3 linked regions of the Caballeronia sp. TF1N1 genome follow. The main gene of each other region encodes a partner of the protein of the gene in region 2 in a complex. Links are inferred from orthologs where the notes say so. Each region holds a gene or a part of one and is shown on either strand. Other genes may lie near its edges.

The links.
Region 1: the proteins of dnaN (region 2) and dinB are in contact, whole or in part, in a solved structure (PDB 1OK7), measured with the Escherichia coli proteins. The link is inferred for Caballeronia sp. TF1N1 from one-to-one orthologs.
Region 3: the proteins of dnaN (region 2) and holA are in contact, whole or in part, in a cryo-EM structure (PDB 8GIZ), measured with the Escherichia coli proteins. The link is inferred for Caballeronia sp. TF1N1 from one-to-one orthologs.

What each region holds. Positions count from the first base shown.
Region 1 is NZ_CP084627.1:1,217,764-1,225,325, forward strand. The notes cover bases 3,087-6,062. They hold dinB (DNA polymerase IV), read right to left. Parts: upstream 5,170-6,062; coding sequence 4,003-5,169; downstream 3,087-4,002. Other genes in these bases: LDZ28_RS19620 (TauD/TfdA family dioxygenase), read right to left, coding at 3,087-3,848; LDZ28_RS19630 (ATP-binding protein), read right to left, coding at 5,344-6,062. In the rest of the region: LDZ28_RS32690 (DUF378 domain-containing protein), read left to right, coding at 1-75; LDZ28_RS19605 (ABC transporter permease), read right to left, coding at 136-1,020; LDZ28_RS19610 (ABC transporter ATP-binding protein), read right to left, coding at 1,017-1,841; LDZ28_RS19615 (ABC transporter substrate-binding protein), read right to left, coding at 1,945-2,964; more of LDZ28_RS19620, read right to left, coding at 2,991-3,086; more of LDZ28_RS19630, read right to left, coding at 6,063-6,519; LDZ28_RS19635 (hypothetical protein), read right to left, coding at 6,661-7,026; LDZ28_RS19640 (transcriptional regulator), read left to right, coding at 7,310-7,495; LDZ28_RS19645 (response regulator transcription factor), read right to left, coding at 7,503-7,562. UniProt on the Escherichia coli protein: Poorly processive, error-prone DNA polymerase involved in translesion repair and untargeted mutagenesis. Copies undamaged DNA at stalled replication forks, which arise in vivo from mismatched or misaligned primer ends.
Region 2 is NZ_CP084626.1:171-7,650, forward strand. Bases 196-3,089 are described here. They hold dnaN (DNA polymerase III subunit beta), read left to right. Parts: upstream 196-1,036; coding sequence 1,037-2,143; downstream 2,144-3,089. Other genes in these bases: gyrB (DNA topoisomerase (ATP-hydrolyzing) subunit B), read left to right, coding at 2,258-3,089. In the rest of the region: more of gyrB, read left to right, coding at 3,090-4,729; LDZ28_RS00020 (hypothetical protein), read left to right, coding at 4,965-5,159; ATP-dependent RNA helicase DbpA, read left to right, coding at 5,162-6,544; LDZ28_RS00030 (MFS transporter), read right to left, coding at 6,757-7,480. UniProt on the Escherichia coli protein: Confers DNA tethering and processivity to DNA polymerases and other proteins. Acts as a clamp, forming a ring around DNA (a reaction catalyzed by the clamp-loading complex) which diffuses in an ATP-independent manner freely and bidirectionally along dsDNA.
Region 3 is NZ_CP084626.1:2,414,268-2,421,637, reverse strand. The notes cover bases 1,501-4,284. They hold holA (DNA polymerase III subunit delta), read left to right. Parts: upstream 1,501-2,234; coding sequence 2,235-3,335; downstream 3,336-4,284. Other genes in these bases: LDZ28_RS11240 (glutamate-5-semialdehyde dehydrogenase), read left to right, coding at 3,463-4,284; lptE (LPS assembly lipoprotein LptE), read left to right, coding at 1,661-2,212; leuS (leucine--tRNA ligase), read left to right, coding at 1,501-1,607. Also shown: more of leuS, read left to right, coding at 1-1,500; more of LDZ28_RS11240, read left to right, coding at 4,285-4,734; LDZ28_RS11235 (CopD family protein), read left to right, coding at 4,744-5,160; LDZ28_RS11230 (hypothetical protein), read right to left, coding at 5,174-7,033; LDZ28_RS11225 (MurR/RpiR family transcriptional regulator), read right to left, coding at 7,140-7,370. UniProt on the Escherichia coli protein: Part of the beta sliding clamp loading complex, which hydrolyzes ATP to load the beta clamp onto primed DNA to form the DNA replication pre-initiation complex.

The DNA of each region.
Region 1 (7,562 bases), on a different replicon or contig from region 2:
GTTGGCATCGCCGGAATTTATATGCTGGTGCGCGCCTTCATGCCGGCACGCGAGCATGGATTGGCCAAGCTTTAAAGACAAATCGGCCCCGCTGGCTGCGCCATGCGGGGCCGACATTCAAATGCACGAATCCAATTAATTCTGCACGCCCCAGCGGCGCACGGTGACACGCTCGACCGTATCGAACACGAGATGCTCGACAGCAAGACCGATCACGATCACCGCTGCAAGTCCCGCGAAAACGCGATCCGTGTAAAGCTCGTTGCGGTTCTGAAAGATGTACCAGCCAAGCCCGCCCTTTCCTGAACTCGCGCCGAAGACAAGCTCCGCTGCAATCAAGGTCCGCCACGCGAATGCCCAGCCCACTCGCAAGCCGGCAAGAATCGACGGCAACGCGGCAGGCACGAGAATCAGCACCACGTGACGCAAGCCCGTCAGCCCGTAATTGCGCCCTGTCATGCGCAAGGTCGAAGGCACCGCCTGAAAACCCGAATAGGTGTTGAGCGCGAGCGGCCACAAGACCGAATGCACCAGCACGAACAACAAGCTGCCCGTGCCAAGGCCGAACCACAACAACGCCAGCGGTAACAGCGCGATGGACGGCAACGGATTGAACATTGCCGTGAGCATCGACAAGATATCCCGGCCAATGCGCGTCGAGACCGCAAGCGACGTCAAGACGAACGCGAGCGCCGCGCCGAGCAAATAACCGCGCAACAGCACCGACATTGAAATGGCAACCTTGTCGATGAGCTCGCCCGAGATGATCCCCTGCACGAACGCAACGGCCGTTGCGCTGAACGTCGGCAGTAAAAGATCGTTATCGACGAAGCGCGCGGCGATTTCCCAAATGCCGATGAGCACCAGCGCAATCAGCGTCTTGCGCAGCCACGACATGTCCGCGATCCGCCGCGCGAGCGGCAGTTTGACTTCGCTTTGATACTGAATGTCCGCGGGCGCGGCAGGCTCTACTTCATATTCCGGGCGTACCGGCGGCGCAGCGAGATGCGGCGTGCTCATTGCGCGGCCTCCTCTTCGAACAGCAAGCGATGAATGCGCGCGACGCTTTGCTGAAACTCCCCGCGACCCAGACTTTCCTGCGTGTATTGATGGCTATTCAGTTCGGCGCGCACGCGTCCCGGATGCGGCGTCAGTAACAAGATGCGATTGCCGACGATCAACGCCTCTTCGATCGAATGCGTGACGAACATGAGTGTGAAGCGCTCATCGCCCCACAGACGCAGCAACTCTTCCTGCATGCGGCGGCGCGTGAGTGCATCGAGTGCGGCGAAGGGCTCGTCCATCAGCAGAATGCGCGGCTGCATGGCAAGCGCGCGTGCAATCGCCACACGTTGCTTCATGCCGCCCGAGAGCGTATGGGGATAGGCATCCGCGAAACGCGCCAAACCTACCTTGTCGAGATAATGGAGCGCGCGTTCGCGTGCCTCGGCGCGACTGAGCTTGCGCGCGACGCGCAGCGGAAACGCGACGTTTTGCAGCACCGTCTTCCACGGCGGCAACTGATCGAATTCCTGGAACACGACGATACGATCCGCGCCCGGCCCCTTCACGCGCTCACCGGCTATTTCGATACTGCCCGACACCGGTTCGATAAAGCCCGCGACGGCCTTCAGCAAGGTGGATTTGCCGCAGCCCGAAGGGCCGAGCAGCACGAAGCGGTCGGCGCCATAGACGTCGAAGCTGACATCGTGCGTGGCCCGCACGAGCCTTTCGGGCGTGCGGTATTCGAGAGAAACGTTTCTGGCCGACAGCAGCTTGTCGCTCGTCCCGGCTTCGGGCTGGGGTTCGCGCGGATAAATGGCTTGGGGATTCGCCGCCATGATCTTATGCCTGAATGCAATCCTCAAGCATAGTCAGGGCGGCACGTTCGCCTAACCAATCTTTGCGAATATGGAAAGCAGTCAGCACGATATCAACTCGATATCAACTGCCGCCGCGCGTCACGGGATCGTCGAAAAAGTAGTCTTGCCACGATTTGGGATCGTTCTTGATCGCGCCCACGCGATGCATGAACTGCGCAAGCGGAAAGGTGTTCTGCGGCTGGACCTTGAACTGCACAGCAGGGTCCTTGATGACCTTGAGGAGCAGATCACGGTCGAGCTTCGCGTTGTTCACGCGCAAATAGATGTCGGCCGCCTTCTCGGGATTGGCGGTGACGAAGCGCGCCGCATCGTTGAGGCCATCGACGAAAGCGCGATACGTCTTCGGGTTCTCATTGCGGAACTTCTCCGTTGCATAGAGCACGGTGGCCGAACTCGGCCCACCCAGCACGTCATACGAGTTGAGCACGATATGCGCTTTCGGATTGCCCGCGAGTTCCTGCTGCTGGAACGGCGGATTGCCAAAGTGCGCGTTGATTTCCGTGCCGCCCGCGATGATGGCCGCCGCCGCGTCCGGATGCGGCACCGCTTGCGTGAGCTTGTCGAGGCGATCGTACTGCTTGTCGCCCCATTGCTTGGCCGACGCGAATTGCAGAATGCGCGACTGCACCGAGACGCCCACGGCCGGCACCGCTATTCGATCTTTATCGCTGAAATCGGCGATGGTCTTCACGCGCGGATCGTTCGATACGAGGTAATACGGCAGATTGCCAAGCGACGCCACGCCCTTCACGTTCTGCTTGCCGTGCGTGCGATCCCAGATCGTGAGCAACGGACCGACGCCTGCCGCCGCGATATCCACGGAGCCGGACAACAACGCGTCGTTGATGCTCGCGCCACCCGAGAGCTTGGCCCAATCGACCTTGATATCGACGCCTTGCTTCTTGCCTTCCTGCTCGATGAATTTCTGATCGCGCGCCACGTTGAGCAGCAGATAAACCACGCCGAATTGCTCGGCCACGCGCAACGTGCCTTCCGCCTGCGCGGTCGCCGAACAGCCCAACGAGACGACGAGCGCGGCGGCGAGCACGCGCAACGAACGCTTCCCGAAACGAGAATGCATGTGAGAAAACCCCGTGAAATAAGCGCTCAGAACGGCGCGTCGCCTTCAATGGTCGTGCGATACAGCTTGCGGCGTTCGTCGTCGGGCGTGCCGGCGGCCAAGTGCATGACCGAGCGGTTGTCCCAGAACACCATGTCGTGATTGCGCCACTCGTGGCGGTAAAGAAACTCCGGCTTCACGCTATGCGCGAAGATTTCGTCGAGGAGCGCGCGGCTCTCGTCTTCCGGCATGTCGATGATGCGCGTGGTGAAGTGCTCGCTCACGAAAAGCGCGCGACGCCCGTTCTCCGGATGCGTCCGCACAATGGGATGCACCACCGGTTTGACCTGCGCGATTTGCTCGGGCGTCAGGTTCGGGCGCCACGGACTGCGTTTCTGCAACTCGGCGTATTTGGCAAGATAGGTATGCTCCGCGCGGCGTCCTTCGACTGCGCGACGCAGATGCTCGGGCAACGTATCCCACGCAAGATGCTGATTCGAAAACAGCGTATCGCCGCCAACTTTCGGCAACTCCTGCGCATGCAGCAGTGAGCCGAGACTCGGCGTTTCCTTGTACGAGAGGTCCGAGTGCCAGAAGTGCCCGGCATCGCCGAGACCGATCGGCTTGCCGTTTTCGAGCACGTTGGAAACGATCAGCACTTCCGGATGCCCGGCGAGCGCGAACTGCTTGAGCACGTGAATTTGCAGCGGCCCGAAGCGCTTGCTGAACGTGACCTGCTGTTCCGGCGTGATGCGCTGGTCGCGAAACACGAGCACGTGATGATCGAGATGCGCGCGATGAATGCGCGCGAAATCGGCTTGCGAGAGCGGCTTGCTCAGATCGAGCCCGATGACCTCGGCGCCGAGCGGCGCGTCGAAGGCGCGAATTTGAATGGATTCGTCGATGGATCGATCGGCGGCTTGGGTCGAACTTTCGAGGGTCGGTGCGAGGGTCGTCACGATGTTCTTGAACGGCGCAAAGACAGCCAATCTACTTCGTCGCGGCCGTGCCGCCAACGAACGATCCGCGATTTGCTTATTCCCTTTGGCGCTTAACGCCTCAGTCGAACGGCAGTTCCACTTGAATCGGTTCGATGAAGCCGCCGTCCTCTCCGCGCACGCTCAACGCGCTCACGCGCACGCCGAGTAACCGCAGCCGTCGATCCAGCGTAATGCGCTTCACGCATTCGGTAGCGGCGCGGCGAATCTCGACGGGGTCGTCGGTGGAAACGGGAATGGTCAGATCACGCGTGAGCGTGCGGAAGTCGTCGAAACGCAGCTTGATGCCGACCGTGCGGCCTACGTAACCTTTGCGCTGTAGGTCGTCGGCGACTTTCTTGCACAGCCCCGTGAACGCCTCGGAGAGCTTCGCGCGGTCGTTCTTCGGATGCAGATCGCGCTCGAACGTGGTCTCACGGCTCATCGACTTCGGCTGCGAACTCACGACCACGGGCCGATCGTCCTGTCCCTGCGCGATACGCGCGAGCCATGCGGCGTAAGTGCCGCCAAAATGCGTCTGCAGAAATCCCAGGTCGGCGGCGGCAATGTCACCCACCGTCGCGATACCGAGCGCCGCCAGCCTTTCGCTCGCCTTGGGCCCGATGCCATTCACCTTGCGCGCCGCGAGCGGCCAGATGCGTGTGGGGAGATCGTCCATCGTCAGGATGGTCAGGCCGTCGGGCTTGTCGAGCTCCGAGCCGATCTTCGCCAGCAGCTTGTTCGGCGCGATGCAGATCGAGCACGTAAGCCCGGTGGCTTCGTGCACCGCGTCCTTCATGCGCCGGCCGATGCTTGCGGAATCGCCCGGCATGTCGGTCACGTCGATATAAATCTCGTCGATGCCGCGATTCTCTATCTGCGACGTGAACGCCGCGACGGCTGTCTTGAAGAGCCGCGAGTAATGGCGATACGACTCGAAATCCGTGGGCAGAAGAATGGCGTCGGGCGCGAGTTGCGCGGCCTTCATCATGCCCATGGCCGAGAACACGCCGAACTTGCGCGCTTCGTAAGTGGAGGTGGTGACGACACCGCGCCCCGCGTAATCACGCAGTTTTCTGAAGCGGCGTGTGCCATCGGCCAGCGTCTCGGGAATGGCATTGCGTCCGCCGCCGACCACCACCGGCTGACCGCGCAGTTCGGGATAGCGCAGCAATTCGACGGAGGCGAAGAACGCATCCATGTCCAGATGCGCGATACGGCGAGTCGTGGGCGTGGCGGGCGTGTCCATTGCCTAGAACGGACGCGTGCCGACAAGGCCGGAAGACGACGACGTGCGAAGGACGTGGCTAAACATGCGCGGGCGCGAAGAACGCGGAAAATGCGCATACTGTACATTCATACAGTGATTCGCGCTAGTCTGCCTTATGTCCCTAGCGGCGCTCGGCGCAAATCCGCAGCCCGGTCAGCCAAGAATGCTTAAATTGCGAATCAGGTAGTCATTGAACATCGGCACGGTGAACGCGATATCACCATGGGACGGACTGTAGATCATGCCTTTGTTAATGATCTGCGCGCGGCGAGGACCGAGACTCTGCGGGGTTTCGCCGAGCGCGTCCGCAACGTCGGACGAACGATAAGGGCCACTGCCTAATTTCGCCATGGCAATGACGTATTCGCGTTCCTTGGGCGTCAGGCGATCGAAGCGAACTTTGAAGAACCCTTCGTCCAGACGCTTGAGCGTTGTCGACTCGGCGCGCCTTGCGTCGCTTACGGTAATCGTGTCGCCGACGGCGAGATTCCAGGACTGATGGCCCCACTCCTGCAGAAAGTAGGGATAGCCTCTCGTCTTGAGGAAAATCTCTTTCAGAGCAGCATCGTCGATAACGGCGCCTTCGTCGTTCACTGGTTGACGGATCGCGGCCTTGGCATCGTCCTCAGGCAGAGCACCGACTTCCGGGTAGTGAAATAGCCGCTCCGCATACGATTTGGCTTGTCCCGACAGGGCCGCGACCTGTGGCAAGCCGGCGCCGAAAAACAGCACGGGCAAGCGCGCCTGGTTGATCTTGTGCAATGACACGATGAGAGCGGCTAAGTCTTTTTCGCTTAGGTACTGGACTTCATCGATCAGGAGCGTCCAGGCTTTACCGGCAGCTTTAGCGGCCTCGCCGATACGCACGAACAGTTCTGGAAGATCATTCTCGAGGTCGCCGCTGTCCGCGACTCCTACTTCGGGATCCACCGCGATTGAGACATCGCCATATTCCAACTTGAATGCGGAGGCAAACGACCTCAACGCTCGCAGCGCGTCGTATGTCTTCGCCTTGGCATTCGCGGCGACTGACAGTTTTCGAAGCACTTGATGCATGCGTGGCAGCAGTTGCTCACCCAACGATTTGTTCTCGGGCGCCTCGATCATGGAAGTGACGTGGCCACGCTGATTAGCGAGCGCTTCGACTGCGTTGAGCAGCACGGTCTTGCCTACGCCGCGTAAGCCCAGAAACATTTGCGAACGGCTGGGCTTACAGAGCACCGCGCGTTCAATGGCGATACGTGCGTCCTCGATGATTGCTTCGCGCCCAGCGAGTGCGGGCGGCTGGCTACCGGCGCCGGGCGCAAATGGGTTCCGAACCGGATCCATGACTATGACTCTATAACAATATATAGCGTAGTATATCTCGACTACCTTATACTTTCCTATATTTCGCTAGATAGAGCACGTGGCGCTAGCGGCCTGCGGTTGGCGGCGCGACCGCCCTCACGACTCGCGTACGTTAATCGTCTACTCCGAAACCCGCTTCTCCGCCAACGCCCGGCGGCAATCCTCCAGAATGGGCCGCACCACGCCCGAATTGAAGTTGAGGTCTTCGCTGTCCAAAATCTCTTCGACCGCTTCGCGCGCCCAGTCGGATTCGAGGATAGCGCAATGTCGCGCGGCAAGATCGCGTGCAATGGCAGAGAGTTTGGCGATAGCAAGCCAGTCGGCTTCGCGTTGATGCCGATCGAGCCACTTGCGCGCGGCTTCGACATGAAATGACGGCGCGGGCCAGTCGCCGTTGAGATAGTACGCACCGAGGCTGCCGCACGTCAGCCAGCAAAGCAGTTCGACGCGGTCGCGGGCACTGAGAGTACGAGGCACTTCGTTCATGGCGGCGTTCACGAGAGACGTTCGACGGAAAGGGCAAACGCGCTGCTGTACATCCATCCTTGTGTGAAACCTGTGTGAAAGAAGATACCACGCGATGGTGCGACGCGGCAGCCCATTCGCGTGCGCTGGCGTACATGTTTCGCAGGCTCAACTCTGTGCTGGCGACTGCATGTGCGAGCCATCATTCAACGCTAATTCGCGCGCCTTATTCTGGTTTCCATCGACGAGCCATACTGTATTCCGAGCGCAGGCCGTCGCCAACCGTCCGCCTAAGGAGCGCATCATGTTCGAACGTCTTTCCAGATTCTTTTCCGCCACCGACGACCATTCGCACGACGACTACTTTGCCTCGTCGGGCGATCACGCCGAACTCGAGCGCCGCATGCGTCAGGTCGAGGAAAGCGACCACGCGTACAGCATGACCTTCTGCGGATCGATCCCCCGTCGCCCCGACGACCCTTACGCGTGACACGCCCTCACTTCGCTTCGTCGCGTCCCGCCTGTCCCAGCATCACGGTCCAGCCGAGGCCGCGTAC
Region 2 (7,480 bases):
GTATCAGCGCAAGGCGTTCGACGACTTCAAGCGTTACTACCATTCGCTCGATCTTTTGTTGATCGACGATATTCAGTTCTTCTCGGGCAAGTCGCGTACGCAGGAAGAGTTCTTCTACGCGTTCGAGGCGCTGGTCGCGAACAAGGCGCAAGTCATCATCACGAGCGACACGTATCCGAAGGAAATCTCCGGTATCGACGACCGTCTGATCTCGCGCTTCGATTCCGGTTTGACGGTCGCCATCGAGCCGCCCGAGCTGGAAATGCGCGTTGCCATTCTGATGAGAAAGGCGCAGTCCGAAGGCGTGAGTCTTTCCGAAGACGTCGCGTTCTTCGTCGCGAAGCATCTGCGCTCGAACGTGCGTGAACTCGAAGGCGCGCTGCGCAAGATCCTCGCTTATTCGAAGTTCCATGGCCGCGACATCACCATCGAGCTGACCAAGGAAGCGCTCAAGGATCTGTTGACGGTGCAGAACCGCCAGATCTCGGTGGAGAACATTCAGAAGACCGTCGCGGATTTCTACAGCATCAAGGTCGCCGACATGTATTCGAAGAAGCGGCCGGCCAACATCGCGCGCCCGCGCCAGATCGCGATGTATCTGGCGAAGGAACTGACGCAGAAGAGTCTGCCCGAGATCGGCGAGCTTTTTGGCGGTCGCGATCACACCACCGTGCTGCACGCCGTGCGCAAGATCGCGGCCGAACGCGGCACGGATGCGCAGCTCAATCACGAACTTCACGTGCTCGAACAAACGCTGAAGGGTTGAGCCGGCGCGAACGCGTCGATTATTGCGCCACCGGACCTGTTTATTGGTAAAAACGCCCCCAATTTTCGGGGGCGGTTCCGTTTTAAGGCACAATATAGGTTTAGCTATCCGTGGCCTGGGCGGCTGGCGTCAAGCATTCGCGAGTGACCGGCGGGGGGCCGGCAACGCGTGTTACGAGGTTGTCCGGCGAGCGCGGCGAACCAACCGCTGGTGACAAAACCAGCGGTGGCAAAACCGGCGGACAGGCCGTCACATCAACGAAGGAACTCTATGCAACTGGTCAAGACCGAACGAGACAATCTTCTAAGGCCGCTGCAAACCGTGAGCGGTATCGTAGAACGCCGCCATACCTTGCCGATCCTCGCCAATCTGCTGATCACCAAGAACGGCGCCGATGTGTCGTTCCTCTCGACGGATCTCGAACTCCAGATCACCACCCGCGCCGATTTCGGCGTTGGCAGCGACCAGATCGCCACCACGGTCGCCGCGCGCAAGTTGCTCGACATTTTGCGCGCCATGCCGCCGGGTGAGGTTGCGCTCGACTTGTCCGACAAGCGCCTGACCGTGCGCTCCGGCAAGAGCCGCTTCGCGCTGCAGACGCTCGCCGCGGACGAGTTTCCTACCGTCAACCAGGCTACAGACTTCGGCGCGAGCCTTTCGGTTCCGCAGAAAACGTTTCGCCAGTTGCTCGGCATGGTGTATTTCGCCATGGCCCAGCAAGACATTCGCTATTACCTGAACGGCATGTTGCTCGTGGTGGATGGCGACCAGTTGATGGCCGTCGCAACGGACGGTCACCGTCTCGCGTTCTCGTCCATGAAGATCGACGGCGGCACGTTCCCGCGTCAGGAAGTCATCATCCCGCGCAAGACCATCCTCGAATTGCAGCGTCTGCTGGAAGACATCGACGACACGCTCAAGATCGACATCGCCGCGACGCAGGTGAAGTTCAGTTTTGGCCAAGTCGAACTCGTGTCGAAGCTCGTCGAAGGCAAGTTCCCCGACTTCCAGCGCGTGATTCCCAAGGCGCACAAGAACACATTCGAAATCGGTCGCGAAGAACTGCAGCGCTCCCTGCAGCGCGCGGCCATTCTCACGTCGGACAAGTTCAAGGGCGTGCGGTGTCTGGTCGAGCCGGGTCAGCTCAAGATCATGTCGACCAACGCCGACCAGGAAGAAGCGCAGGAAGAGCTGGAAATCGCATATCAGGGCGATACCGTCGACATCGGTTTCAACGTCACGTATCTGCTCGACGTGCTTGCGAATCTGAAGGTCGACACGCTGCAAGTGAGCCTTGGCGACGCCAACTCCAGCGCGCTCATCACAATTCCGGAAAACGAGGAATTCAAGTATGTCGTGATGCCAATGCGCATCTGACGCGTTCAGGTACCACGAACACACCAAGGGGCGGCTCGCCCCTTTGGCGTTTTTAAGGTGTTTTGAAAAGTTTCGAGCAGTAACCGAAGCAGCGACGCAGAACCGGAAAATTCCATGACTGAAAACACAAATTCGCAACCCGACAACAGCTACGGCGCATCGTCCATTCAGATCCTCGAAGGTCTGGAGGCCGTGCGCAAGCGCCCGGGAATGTATATCGGCGATACGTCGGATGGCACCGGTTTGCATCACCTCGTTTTCGAAGTGCTGGACAACTCCATCGACGAAGCGCTGGCCGGCTATTGCGACGACATCCACGTGACCATCCACGCGGACAACTCCATTTCGGTGACGGACAACGGCCGTGGCGTGCCCACCGGCCTGAAACGCGACGACAAGCACGACCCGAAGCGCAGCGCCGCCGAGATCGTGATGACCGAACTCCACGCGGGCGGCAAGTTCGACCAAAACAGCTACAAGGTGTCGGGTGGCCTGCACGGCGTGGGCGTGTCGTGCGTGAACGCGCTGTCCGAATGGCTGCGCCTCACCGTGCGCCGCGACGGCAAGAAACACTTCATGGAGTTCGCGCGCGGCGTGGTGCAGAACCGCGAGCTTATCGAAGAGAACGGCGTGCAGTATTCGCCCATGCCGGTAGTCGGCGACACCGAGAATCGCGGCACCGAAGTGCACTTTTTGGCGGACGCGACCATCTTCGGCAATGTCGAATTCCACTACGACATTCTCGCCAAGCGCATGCGCGAGCTTTCGTTCCTGAACAACGGCGTGCGCATTCGCCTGACCGACTTGCGCACCGGCAAGGAAGACGACTTCGCTTTTGCGGGCGGCGTGAAGGGCTTTGTCGAATACATCAACAAGCAGAAGCAGGTGCTGCATCCGAACGTGTTCCATGCAACGGGCGAGCGTGAAAACGTCACCGTCGAAGTGGCCATGCAGTGGAACGACAGCTACAACGAAAGCGTGCTCTGCTTCACCAACAACATTCCGCAGCGCGACGGCGGCACTCACCTGACAGGCTTACGCGCCGCGATGACGCGCGTGATGAACAAGTACATCGCCGACCACGACATCGCGAAGAAAGCGAAGGTCGAGACGAGCGGCGACGACATGCGCGAAGGGTTGTCGTGCGTGCTGTCGGTGAAAGTGCCTGAGCCGAAGTTTAGTTCGCAGACGAAGGACAAGCTGGTGTCGTCGGAAGTGCGCGCGCCGGTCGAGGAAATCGTCGCGAAGGCGCTGGAAGATTATCTGCAAGAGACGCCGATCGACGCGAAGATCATCACGGGCAAGATCGTCGATGCCGCGCGTGCGCGCGATGCCGCTCGCAAGGCGCGCGAGATGACGCGGCGAAAGGGCGTGCTCGACGGCGTCGGCTTGCCGGGCAAGCTTGCGGATTGCCAGGAGAAGGACCCGGCGAAGTCGGAAATTTATATCGTCGAGGGTGATTCGGCGGGCGGCTCGGCCAAGCAAGGGCGTGACCGGAAGTTCCAGGCAATCCTGCCGTTGCGCGGCAAGGTGCTGAACGTTGAGAAGGCGCGCTTCGACAAGCTGATTTCATCCGAGCAGATCGTGACGCTCGTGACGGCGCTGGGTTGCGGCATCGGCAAGGATGATTACAACCTGGACAAGCTGCGCTATCACCGCATCATCATCATGACCGACGCGGACGTGGACGGCGCCCACATCCGCACGCTTTTGCTGACGTTCTTCTATCGGCAGATGCCGGAGATCGTGGAGCGCGGGTACATCTATATCGCGCAGCCGCCGCTTTACAAGATCAAGGCGGGCAAGGACGAGCGGTATATGAAGGACGCGCACGAGCTCAACCAGCATATGCTGAAGCTCGCGCTGCAGGGTTCTGAACTGGTGCCGAGCGAAGGCGCGGACCCGATTTCGGGCGATGCCTTGGGCGAACTCGCGCGTGCGTATTTGCTGGCCCAGGCGGTGATCGATCGCATCAGCCGTATTTACGATGCCGCCTCGCTCGAAGCGGTGATGGATGGCACGGTCATCGATTTGTCGACGCAGGAAGCGGCGGAGGCATCGGCGAAGGCGCTCGAAACGAAGTTGCGTTCGGACCCGTTGAAGCCGGAAGTGACGGTCGAGGCGGCATACGATCAGGTTCGCGAGCTGCGTTCGTTGCATATCAAGCGGCGTCACCATGGCAACGTGAAGGTTTCGGTGTTCGATGAAGATCTTCAATTGACCGCCGACTACAAGCAACTCGTTTCCACTGCCGATACCTTCAAGGGCTTGATTGGCCAAGGCGCGTTGATCAAGCGCGGCGAGCGCTCGATGGCCGTGCTGGACTTCAAGAGCGCGATGAAGTGGCTGATCGCGGATGCGGAACGCAACGTCAGCAAGCAGCGTTACAAGGGCTTGGGCGAGATGAATCCCGGACAGCTTTGGGAAACGACGATGGACCCGGCCGTGCGGCGTTTGCTGCGCGTGCAGATCGAGGACGCGATTGCGGCCGACGGCATTTTCACGACGCTCATGGGCGACGATGTGGAGCCGAGACGCGCGTTTATCGAGAGTAATGCGTTGCGGGCGGGGAATATTGATGTTTGAGGGGTAGGTAGCGCGACGCTATCACTCCGAAACCGTAAGTACCGCGCGCGAGGTCTCACGCGCTGGCACTTACGGTTTTTTTATTGAACGCCAACGCCATACTCCCACCCAAAACGCACGGACCTGGTTCCGCCGCGCCACCCGCAGACCCGCGTACACTTTCGGTTTGAACCGAAAATCACTTCGCCGCATTCCGTCGCGGCTACGTGCATCACGCAACAACGAGAAATCCGACATGTTCACCTGCCGAAACCAGTCCTGCGACGCAACGTGGGACGTCTCAGACGTCGTCATCAAGAATGAAGGTCAGGGCCTGCTGTTCCGCTGCCCGATGTGCGGCGCGCGCAATTACGTGACGCGCCACGACGCACCCGATGGCGCCATCACCTACGAGCAGGTCACCGAAATCCCGCCGCGAGGCGCGCAATAACCATGGCGACCGATACCTCATTCAGCAGCCTGCCGCTCAACGAAGCGATGCAGACGAATCTGCAGCAGCTCGGCTACACATCGATGACGCCGATCCAGGCCGCGAGCCTGCCGCTCGCACTCGCCGGTCACGATCTCATCGCGCAGGCGAAAACGGGCAGCGGCAAGACCGCCGCCTTCACGTTGCCGCTGCTCGCCAAACTCGATGCGCGTCAGTTCGCCGTGCAAGCGCTCGTGCTTTGCCCAACTCGCGAACTCGCCGATCAGGTCACGCAGGAAATCCGCCGCTTGGCTCGCGCAGAAGACAACGTGAAGGTGCTCACGCTATGCGGCGGCACGCCCATGCGTCCGCAGATCGCGAGTCTCGAACACGGCGCGCATATCGTCGTGGGCACGCCGGGACGCATCATGGATCACCTTCAGCGCGAAACGCTTTCGCTGAATGGCATACGCACGCTCGTGCTCGACGAGGCCGACCGCATGCTCGACATGGGCTTTTTCGACGATATCGCTTCAGTCGCGCGTCTGTGTCCGAAAGACCGTCAGACCTTGCTGTTTTCGGCGACGTATCCGGAGGGCATCGCGAAATTGAGCCAGCAGTTCCTGCGCAATCCGCGCGAGATCAAGCTCACCGAACAGCACAGCAACGCGAAGATCAAACAACGCTTCTATCAGGTCGAGGATCACGAGCGTCTGCATGCAGTGGGTTTGCTGCTGGATCACTATCGTCCCGTCAGCACGCTTGCGTTCTGCAACACGAAGCAGCAATGCCGCGACTTGCTCGACGTACTGCGCGCGCAAGGCTTCGAGGCGCTCACGCTGCATGGCGAACTCGAACAGCGCGAACGCGATCAGGTGCTCGTGCAATTCGCCAATCGCAGTTGCTCGGTGCTGGTCGCGACCGATGTCGCCGCGCGCGGGCTGGACATCACGCAACTCGAAGCGGTCATCAATGTCGATGTGACGCCGGACCCTGAGGTGCACGTGCATCGCATCGGGCGCACGGGGCGTGCGGGCGAGGAAGGTTGGGCGCTGTCGCTTGCGAGCATGGACGAGATGGGACGCGTCGGCGCGATCGAAGTGGCGCAGCGCAAGGAAGTGGAATGGTATCCGCTAGCGGAGCTGACATCGGCGGAACCCGGGCATCTGAAGCCGCCCATGGCGACGCTCCAAATCCTCGGCGGCCGCAAGGACAAGATCCGTCCCGGCGACGTGCTCGGCGCGCTGACCGGCGAAGCGGGCTTCAAGGGCGAGGAGATCGGCAAGATCAACGTGATGGACATGGTCACGTACGTGGCCGTTCAACGCGGTATCGCCGATGATGCCGAGCGCAAGCTGGCAGCGGGGAAGTTGAAGGGGCGGAAGGTCAAGGTGCGGCGGATGTGAGTCCGGTGAGTCGCCAACGAGCTAGTTAAGGAAATGTAGCGTGAAGGGTTGTCCTCCAAGCGAGCCCGCCCGACGCGCCCCGCAGCGCCGCACCGCGAATTCACGGAAGCGAGCCGCGCGCGCGAAAGCTTTGCAGATTCAGCGTATCCCGGCCTTCACGCGGGTTTCCAAGCAACTGCAAACGTGCGGTGCAACGGCGCCGTGCTCGACCCTCAAACTTTCCTCTGCGGCTCGACTGAAATCCCATCCGACGACGTCACCTTCGACGTTCTCGCCGTCACCAGCCGCAATCCGCTCGCCACGCTTCCCACGCCCGCGAACGCCGCTCCAAGCGACAACGCGAGCGCCGGACCATGCTTCCCCGCGATGCTGAAGCACAACGCGACGAGCGCCGCGCCGGTGGCCTGTCCGATCAGCCGCGAAGTCGCGATCGTGCCACTTGCGCCACCCGCGCGTTCGCGCGGCGCGCTCGACATGAACGCCTTCAGATTCGGCGACTGAAAGAAGCCGAAGCCCGCGCCACAGATCGCCATGCGGATGCAGATTTCGAGCACATGCGGTTGCGCTGGCAGCATCGCGAGCGACACCATTCCCACGCATAGAATCGCGAGCCCGACGCCGCCCAGCAAACCCGGCGCGTGCCGATCCGACAAGCGTCCGGCGATCGGCGCCATCAACGCGACGAGCGCTGACCACGGCGTCATCAGAAAGCCGGTTTCCACCTGACTGCGACCGAGCACGCTTTCGAAGAAAAACGGCAACGACACGAACGCGAGCCCTTGCGCGGCAAACGAGCAGATCGCGGTCATCGTGGAGAGCGCGAACATCGGGCGGCGGAAGAGATCGACGGGTAGCATCGGCGCGGGATGACCGCGCTCGCGTCGGAGAAGCAGAACGCCCGCAATCAACGTGACGCCGAACGACGCGAGCACGGTA
Region 3 (7,370 bases), 2.4 Mb from region 2 along the record:
CCTACGGCGAAGGCGCGGTCATGGGCGTGCCCTCGCACGACGAGCGCGATTTCGCGTTCGCGAAGAAATACGGCTTGCCGATCAAGCAGGTCATCGCCGTCGAAGGCAAGACTTATTCGACCGATGCCTGGCAGGAATGGTATGGCGACAAAACCGCCGGGCGTCTCGTCGACAGCGGCAAGTACGACGGCATGACGACCGAGGAAGCCATCAACGCGATCGCCGCCGACTTGAAAGCGAAAGACTTCGGCGACAAGCAGATCACCTGGCGTCTGCGCGACTGGGGCATTTCGCGTCAGCGCTACTGGGGCACGCCGATTCCAATCATCCATTGCCCGAGTTGCGGCGACGTGCCGGTGCCGGAAAAAGACTTGCCGGTCGTGCTGCCGGAAGACCTCGTGCCGGACGGCACGGGCAATCCGCTCGCGAAGTCCGAAGCGTTCCTGAACTGCGCGTGCCCGAAATGCGGCGCGGCGGCGAAGCGCGAGACCGACACGATGGACACCTTCGTCGATTCTTCCTGGTACTTCTCGCGCTACAGCGCGCCGGACGCCAAGACCATGGTCGACGAACGCACCGATTACTGGATGCCGATGGACCAGTACATCGGCGGTATCGAGCACGCCATTCTGCACTTGCTGTACTCGCGCTTCTGGACCAAGGTCATGCGCGACATGGGCCTCGTGAAGTTCGGCGAGCCCGCGAAGAATCTGCTCACGCAGGGCATGGTGCTCAACGAGACGTTCTATCGCGAAGACGCGGCGGGCAAGAAGACCTGGTACAACCCGCTGGATGTCACCGTCACGCACGACGACAAGGGCCGTCCCACGGGCGCGACCTCGAACGCGGACGGTCAGCCGGTCGTGCTCGGCGGCGTCGAGAAGATGTCGAAGTCGAAGAACAACGGCGTGGACCCGCAGACGCTCATCGACCAATACGGTGCGGATACGGCGCGTCTTTTCGTTATGTTCGCCGCGCCGCCGGAGCAATCGCTCGAATGGTCGGGCGCGGGCGTGGAAGGCGCGAGCCGGTTCCTGCGCCGCGTGTGGCATTTCGGACACGACAACGCTGAAGCGCTGCGTCAGCACGCGAAGCTCGATGCATCGAAACTCAACGATGCCGATCGCGCGCTGCGCCGCGAAATCTATACGGTGCTCAAGCAAGCCGACTTCGACTACGGCCGCCTGCAGTACAACACGGTCGTTTCGGCCGCGATGAAGATGCTCAACGCGCTCGAAAGCGCGAAGCAGTCGAGCGACGGCGTGCTCAACGAAACCTTCAGCGTGCTGTTGCGCGTGCTGTATCCGGTGGTGCCGCACGTCACGTTTCAGTTGTGGTCGGAACTCGGTTACGCCGATAGCTTCGGTCCGCTGCTCGATGCGCCGTGGCCGAAGGTCGACGAAGCCGCGCTCGAACAATCGGAGATCGAACTCGTGTTGCAAGTCAACGGCAAGGTGCGTGGCGCGCTGACGGTCGCGAAAGACGCATCGCGCGAAGACATCGAAAAGGCCGCGATCGCGCACGAGATGTTCGAGAAGTTTGCCGAAGGGCGTGCGCCGAAGAAGGTCGTCGTGGTGCCGGGACGCCTCGTCAACGTGGTCGTCTGATGATGAGCGCCAAGGGAGTGGATGTGACCGGAAAACGAGTCGAGGCAACCGGCATGGGCAGGCGTTCGTTTCTGGCGCTGCTTGGCGGCGCGCTCGCCGTATCCGCGTGCGGCTTCCAATTGCGCGGACAGCAGGACTACGCGTTCAAGCGGCTCTCCATTTCGGGCGGCACGCCGCAAATGGTCGCGCGGCTCGAACGCATGGTGCAGGGCGGCAGCGATACGGTCATCGTCAAGGCAGGCGAGAAGCCGGACGCTACTTTGTCGCTGTCCGAGGGCACGGGCATGGGCACGCTGAGTCTGAATTCGCAGGGCGTGGTGCAGGAATACGAGCTCGATTTCCGGCTGACGTATTCGCTGCTCGGCGCCGACGGCACGTTGCTGATTCCGCCTAGCGTCATCGCGCTGAATCGCGCAATGACCTACAGCGACCAGTACACGCTCGCGAAATCGCAGGAAGCGACGCTGCTCTACAACGACATGCGTAACGACGCCGTCGATCAGTTGACGCGCCGGCTTGCCGTCGTGCGTTCGCTGCATCCGGCGCCGAGCGAGCAGACGCCGGGCATCGCGCCACGCGCGCCGTTGCCGACGCCGCCGCTTTGATCGCGCGCGCTCATCGACCATCATGCAGTTGAAGCTCGACGCGCTCGAAGCGCACCTCGCGAAAGGTCCGAAGGGTCTGTACGTCGTTTATGGCGACGAGCACCTGCTCGCGCAGGAAGCGTGCGACCGCATCCGAGCCGCGGCGCGCGCGGCGGGTTTCACGGACCGAACGGTGTTTACCGTCGAGCGCGGTTTCGACTGGAGCGGGTTGATCGGCGCGACGCAGTCGATGTCGCTCTTCGGCGACCGGCAACTGATCGAATTGCGCATCCCCACGGGCAAGCCGGGCAAGGAAGGCGCGGAAGCGTTGAAGACGCTCGCCGCCGCCAATAACCCCGACATCCTCGCGCTCGTCACCTTGCCGCGTCTCGATGGCGCGACGCAGAAGTCCGCGTGGTTCACGGCGCTGATCGGCGCGGGCGTCGCGCTGAAAATCGATCCAGTGGAACGCGCGCAACTGCCCATGTGGGTCGGTCAGCGGCTTTCGTTGCAAGGCCAGCGTGTGGCGCCAGGCGAAGAAGGGCGGCGAGCGCTTCTGTTCATCGCCGAACGCGTGGAGGGCAATCTGCTCGCGGCGCATCAGGAAATCCAGAAGCTCGGGCTGTTGTATCCGCAAGGCGTATTGAGTTTCGAGCAGATTCACGATGCCGTGCTGAACGTCGCGCGCTACGACGTCTTCAAGCTCAACGAGGCCATGTTGACCGGCGATATCGGCCGGCTCGCGCGCATGCTCGACGGTCTGAAGGGCGAAGGCGAAGCCGCCGTGCTCGTGCTGTGGGCGCTGGTCGAAGAGGTGCGTACGCTGCTGCGTATCAAGCGCGGCGTGGCATCGGGCAAACCGCTCGCCACGCTCATGCGCGAGAACCGCGTCTGGGGTCCGCGCGAACGGTTGATCGGCCCGGCGCTTTCGCGCGTGACCGAGGAAGCGCTGGAGAAGGCGCTTTCGCTGGCGGCGCGGCTGGATCGGCAGGTGAAGGGGCTGTCCGGGAGCGCGGGCAAGCGCGGCAGCGAACCGCCGCCCGATCCCTGGGCCGGCATGTTCGAGCTAGCCATGGCTGTCGCGCATTCCAGCAAGGCCGCGCATGCCGTCGCCGTTGCGCCACCGGCGCGAGTTCGTCGCTAGACGCTTGAGCGGGCGCTGTTGCAATACGCTTAACCGCTTAGAATGATTTTTTCAGCGCTCGCCGTTGTTCGGGCGGAGCGCGATATCCAGACATTGCGGATGCCTGCGGCCCGCAAAGAGACACATGATGAACATCGATCACTACATGGCCGACCTTGGCCGGCGCGCGCGCAAGGCGTCGCGTGCCATGGCGCGGGCATCGACGGCGGCCAGGAACGCGGCGCTGCATGCGGTGGCGCTCGCTATTGCCGAGGAACGCGAAGCACTCAAAGCGGCGAATGCCCGCGATCTCGCCCGCGCGCGCGAGAAGGGTCACGACGCGGCGTTCATCGACCGTCTGACGCTGTCGGACAAGGCGCTCGACACGATGGTCGAAGGCTTGCGACAGGTCGCGGCGCTGGCCGATCCCATCGGTGAAATCAGCGGGCTCAAGTATCGGCCGAGCGGCATTCAGGTCGGGCAGATGCGCGTGCCGCTGGGCGTGATCGGCATCATTTATGAATCGCGGCCGAACGTGACGATCGACGCAGCCGCTCTGTGCCTCAAGTCGGGCAACGCCACCATTTTGCGCGGCGGTTCCGAGGCGCTGGAATGCAACACGGCGCTTGCAAAGCTCATCGCCAAGGGCCTCGAAACGGCCGGCTTGCCGCAAGATGCGGTGCAGGTCGTCGAGACGGCGGATCGCGCGGCGGTCGGCAAGCTCATCACCATGACGGAGTTCGTCGACGTGATCGTGCCGCGCGGCGGCAAGAGCCTCATCGCGCGGCTCATGGAAGAAGCGCGCGTGCCCATGATCAAGCATCTCGACGGCATCTGCCACGTTTATGTCGATGACCGCGCGGATCTCGCCAAGGCCGCGGTGATCTGCGACAACGCGAAGACGCACCGCTACGGCACCTGCAACACGATGGAAACGCTGCTCGTCGGGCGAGGCATCGCGCATGAGGCACTGCCGGCGCTCGCGCGCGCGTTTCAGGCAAAGGATGTCGAACTGCGTGTGGACGGACTTGCGCGCGCGGTGCTCGAAGCGGCGAACGTGGGTTCGCTCGTCGATGCCACCGAGGTCGACTGGACCACGGAATACCTCGCGCCGGTTCTGGCGATCAAGGTCGTCGAGGACCTCGATGAAGCGATCGAGCACATCAACATCTACGGCTCGCATCATACGGATGCCATCGTCACCGAAGACCACGACCGCGCCATGCGCTTTTTGCGCGAGGTCGATTCGGCGAGCGTGATGGTCAACGCATCGACCCGTTTCGCCGATGGCTTCGAATTCGGTCTCGGCGCGGAAATCGGCATCTCGAACGACAAGCTGCACGCGCGCGGACCTGTCGGGCTGGAGGGGCTGACGTCACTAAAATACGTCGTGCTCGGGCGCGGCGAAGTGCGTCAGTAAGGTTACGCGATGCTCTGGATCAAATCGCTGCATATCGTGCTGGTCGCGTCGTGGTTCGCCGGGCTTTTCTATCTGCCGCGCATTTTCGTGAATCTCGCGATGGAAAAGGACGCGGCTGCAACCGCTCGCTTGCTGCTCATGGCGCGCAAGCTGTTTCGCTTCATGACGTTCATCGCGGTGCCCGCCCTGGCGTGCGGGCTTTGGTTGTGGCTCGTGGTAGGCATTGGCGCGGGGCAGGGCTGGCTGCATGCGAAGCTCACCGTCGTTGCGCTGATCATCGTTTATCACGCTTATTGCGGGCGCTTGCTGCACACGTTTCAACGTGGCGAGAATAAGCGGTCGGACAAGTGGTATCGGATGTTCAATGAATTGCCGGTGCTGGGTCTTTTAGGCGCGACGTTGCTTGTCGTGGTCAAGCCTTTTTAGCTGCTTGCCATTTTCACGCGTCGCGCTGTTCAAGTAGCGCTAGCGCCATTTCGCCGAATACTTCCGGCCGTCCCTCGAAGAAGCGTTGCACGACTTTCGTTTCAAGCATCCACGCGCGTAGCGCTTCTCTCTCATCCCGGTTATTCGCCAACCGGACAGCAGCCTCAACGTAGTCGTCCACAGTCGTTGCGACCATCCATTCCGGCATCGACGCGCGTGCGAACATCGCGCCGTCGATATGCTCGAACACTTCCGGTCCCGTTTTGCAGATACCGGGCAAGCCGACGGTGAAGGCATCCACGATTCCGTTTGTGTTGCCGAAGGGAAAGGGGCTCAGGAACATGTCCATGTTGGCGAGCTGTTCGGCGTATTCATCGTAGGGCAAGAAACCGTGGATCGTGAATGAGCCAAAAGGAAGATACTCGCTCAGCACGCGATTCAGGTGCATCAAGGTGAACACCTTGCTGCCGCTCACAATGAAATGCAGATGCACATGCGGCCCTGCCCGCTGCACGATTGCCCTGCAGGCAGTGAAGAAGGACGGATTGAACTTCATCGGCGTCGCGGCGATGGCAATGTCAGTGTGGTTCTTGCCAACCGGCGTGCGGGCCGGAACCGCGCTCAATAAACTTGATGCGATATAAGGCTGTCCGTCCTTCGGCAGCCGCATGAGTTTTTCGCTGAAGCAAGCCGGGTCGCCGACATAATCATCTTCGACACTGGCGTAGTCGATGCAGTCCGAATGCGTCGTCGCCGGGTGCCCGAGCGCCGCAATTTGCAGCGGCGCGACGCGGATGTTTGACAAGAAAATGGTCAGAACCGACATGCCCACGCTCGGCATGTACAGCACGCTTGGGTGCTCCGTTTGCGCGAAGTCGCGAATGAGGCGGACTTGGTCGAGCACGTTGGCGCCTTCCGGGAGATCGATAGTTCGATCGAATACCCGACGACCCGCATCGTCGATAGAGCGAGGTGCGCAGAACGCGACTGTTTCGAAGCAACGTCTTGCCGCAGCGAGCGTTGCGGAATGCGTTCGCACGATCGAATGCCCGCTGTTGAAACTTTCCGCGACGACCAGCATGAGCGGAGGTGCGTTCCGTTCGCGCTCGGGTGGTGGCTTGGTCGTATCGAGATCGGTCAGCCCGAAATTCGCAAGACCCAGGCGCACGAGACCGTTGATGCCTTGTTTCACGGCATGTCGGTTTCCCTCGGTGTAAGTGCAATGCATATACAGCGCCCAGAGACTCGTCAGATCGAGCGGCGGCGACTCATTCAGTTTGTCGATCGAGCCGGTCAGCCATTCGAGCAAGCGGATGCGTCGTGCACACGCAACCGCGCTGCCGCCGAATTGTTCTCCTCCGATACCGATGGCAAGACTCAACGCCGAAGCGCGGTCGGCGTTCCAAAGTTGCGCGATATCGAGGTCGATGCGTGATTCCGGGCTGTACAGAATGCTCAGGCGTCGAGCGGTGTCGGCAGAAAGAGTGGATGCGTCGGCGTTGCTTTGACGACGAGCAAGCAACTCACGCACGAAATGGTCGGTATGACCGGGCGACGTGGCAGCCGCGATGCTCCAGATGAGCGAACGCTGCGCTTGCAACGATTGCAAACGAACGTCGGTCCAGGTGAATCGCGGATTCACGAGCATGCTTCCTAAAGCATGACAAACGCGGCTGGCGAAATGCTCGTCCGACTCGGATCTATTGGCGAACGCTCGGGCGTCGCCGTGGGACATGAGGTCGGCCAGATTCATATACGGAAATCTTGCCAACCGTTCCGAGAACTTGCCGAACAGGGCGAGAGCTTCATCGAAGTCTTCGCCATTGATACAGGACTCGAAACGTTCAAGTGAAAATACGCCGCTGGTTTCCATTTGCTCTACTGATCACTTAATCGCTGAAGCTCATACTAAATGATCGTACTGGCAAAGTAAGCCGATTGAACCAACTGTCACATTCGCGGCCGGTGTGCTGCGTCGATCAAAGGTCGACGCGTCTTCGTTCCAGCACATCCTTGGCCTCGGCAAGACGCGCAGCCAACTCAGGGCCACGTGCCAACGCCATGCCGACCGCGAGAATATCGCCGATGGCCAAGTGCGATACGCGGGAAGTCATCGGCGAGAAAATATCCGTGTCTTCGTCGACATTTGCGAAAAGCCCGATATTCGCCATGCGCGCGAGCGGCGAATTGCCATGCGTGATAGCGATCAC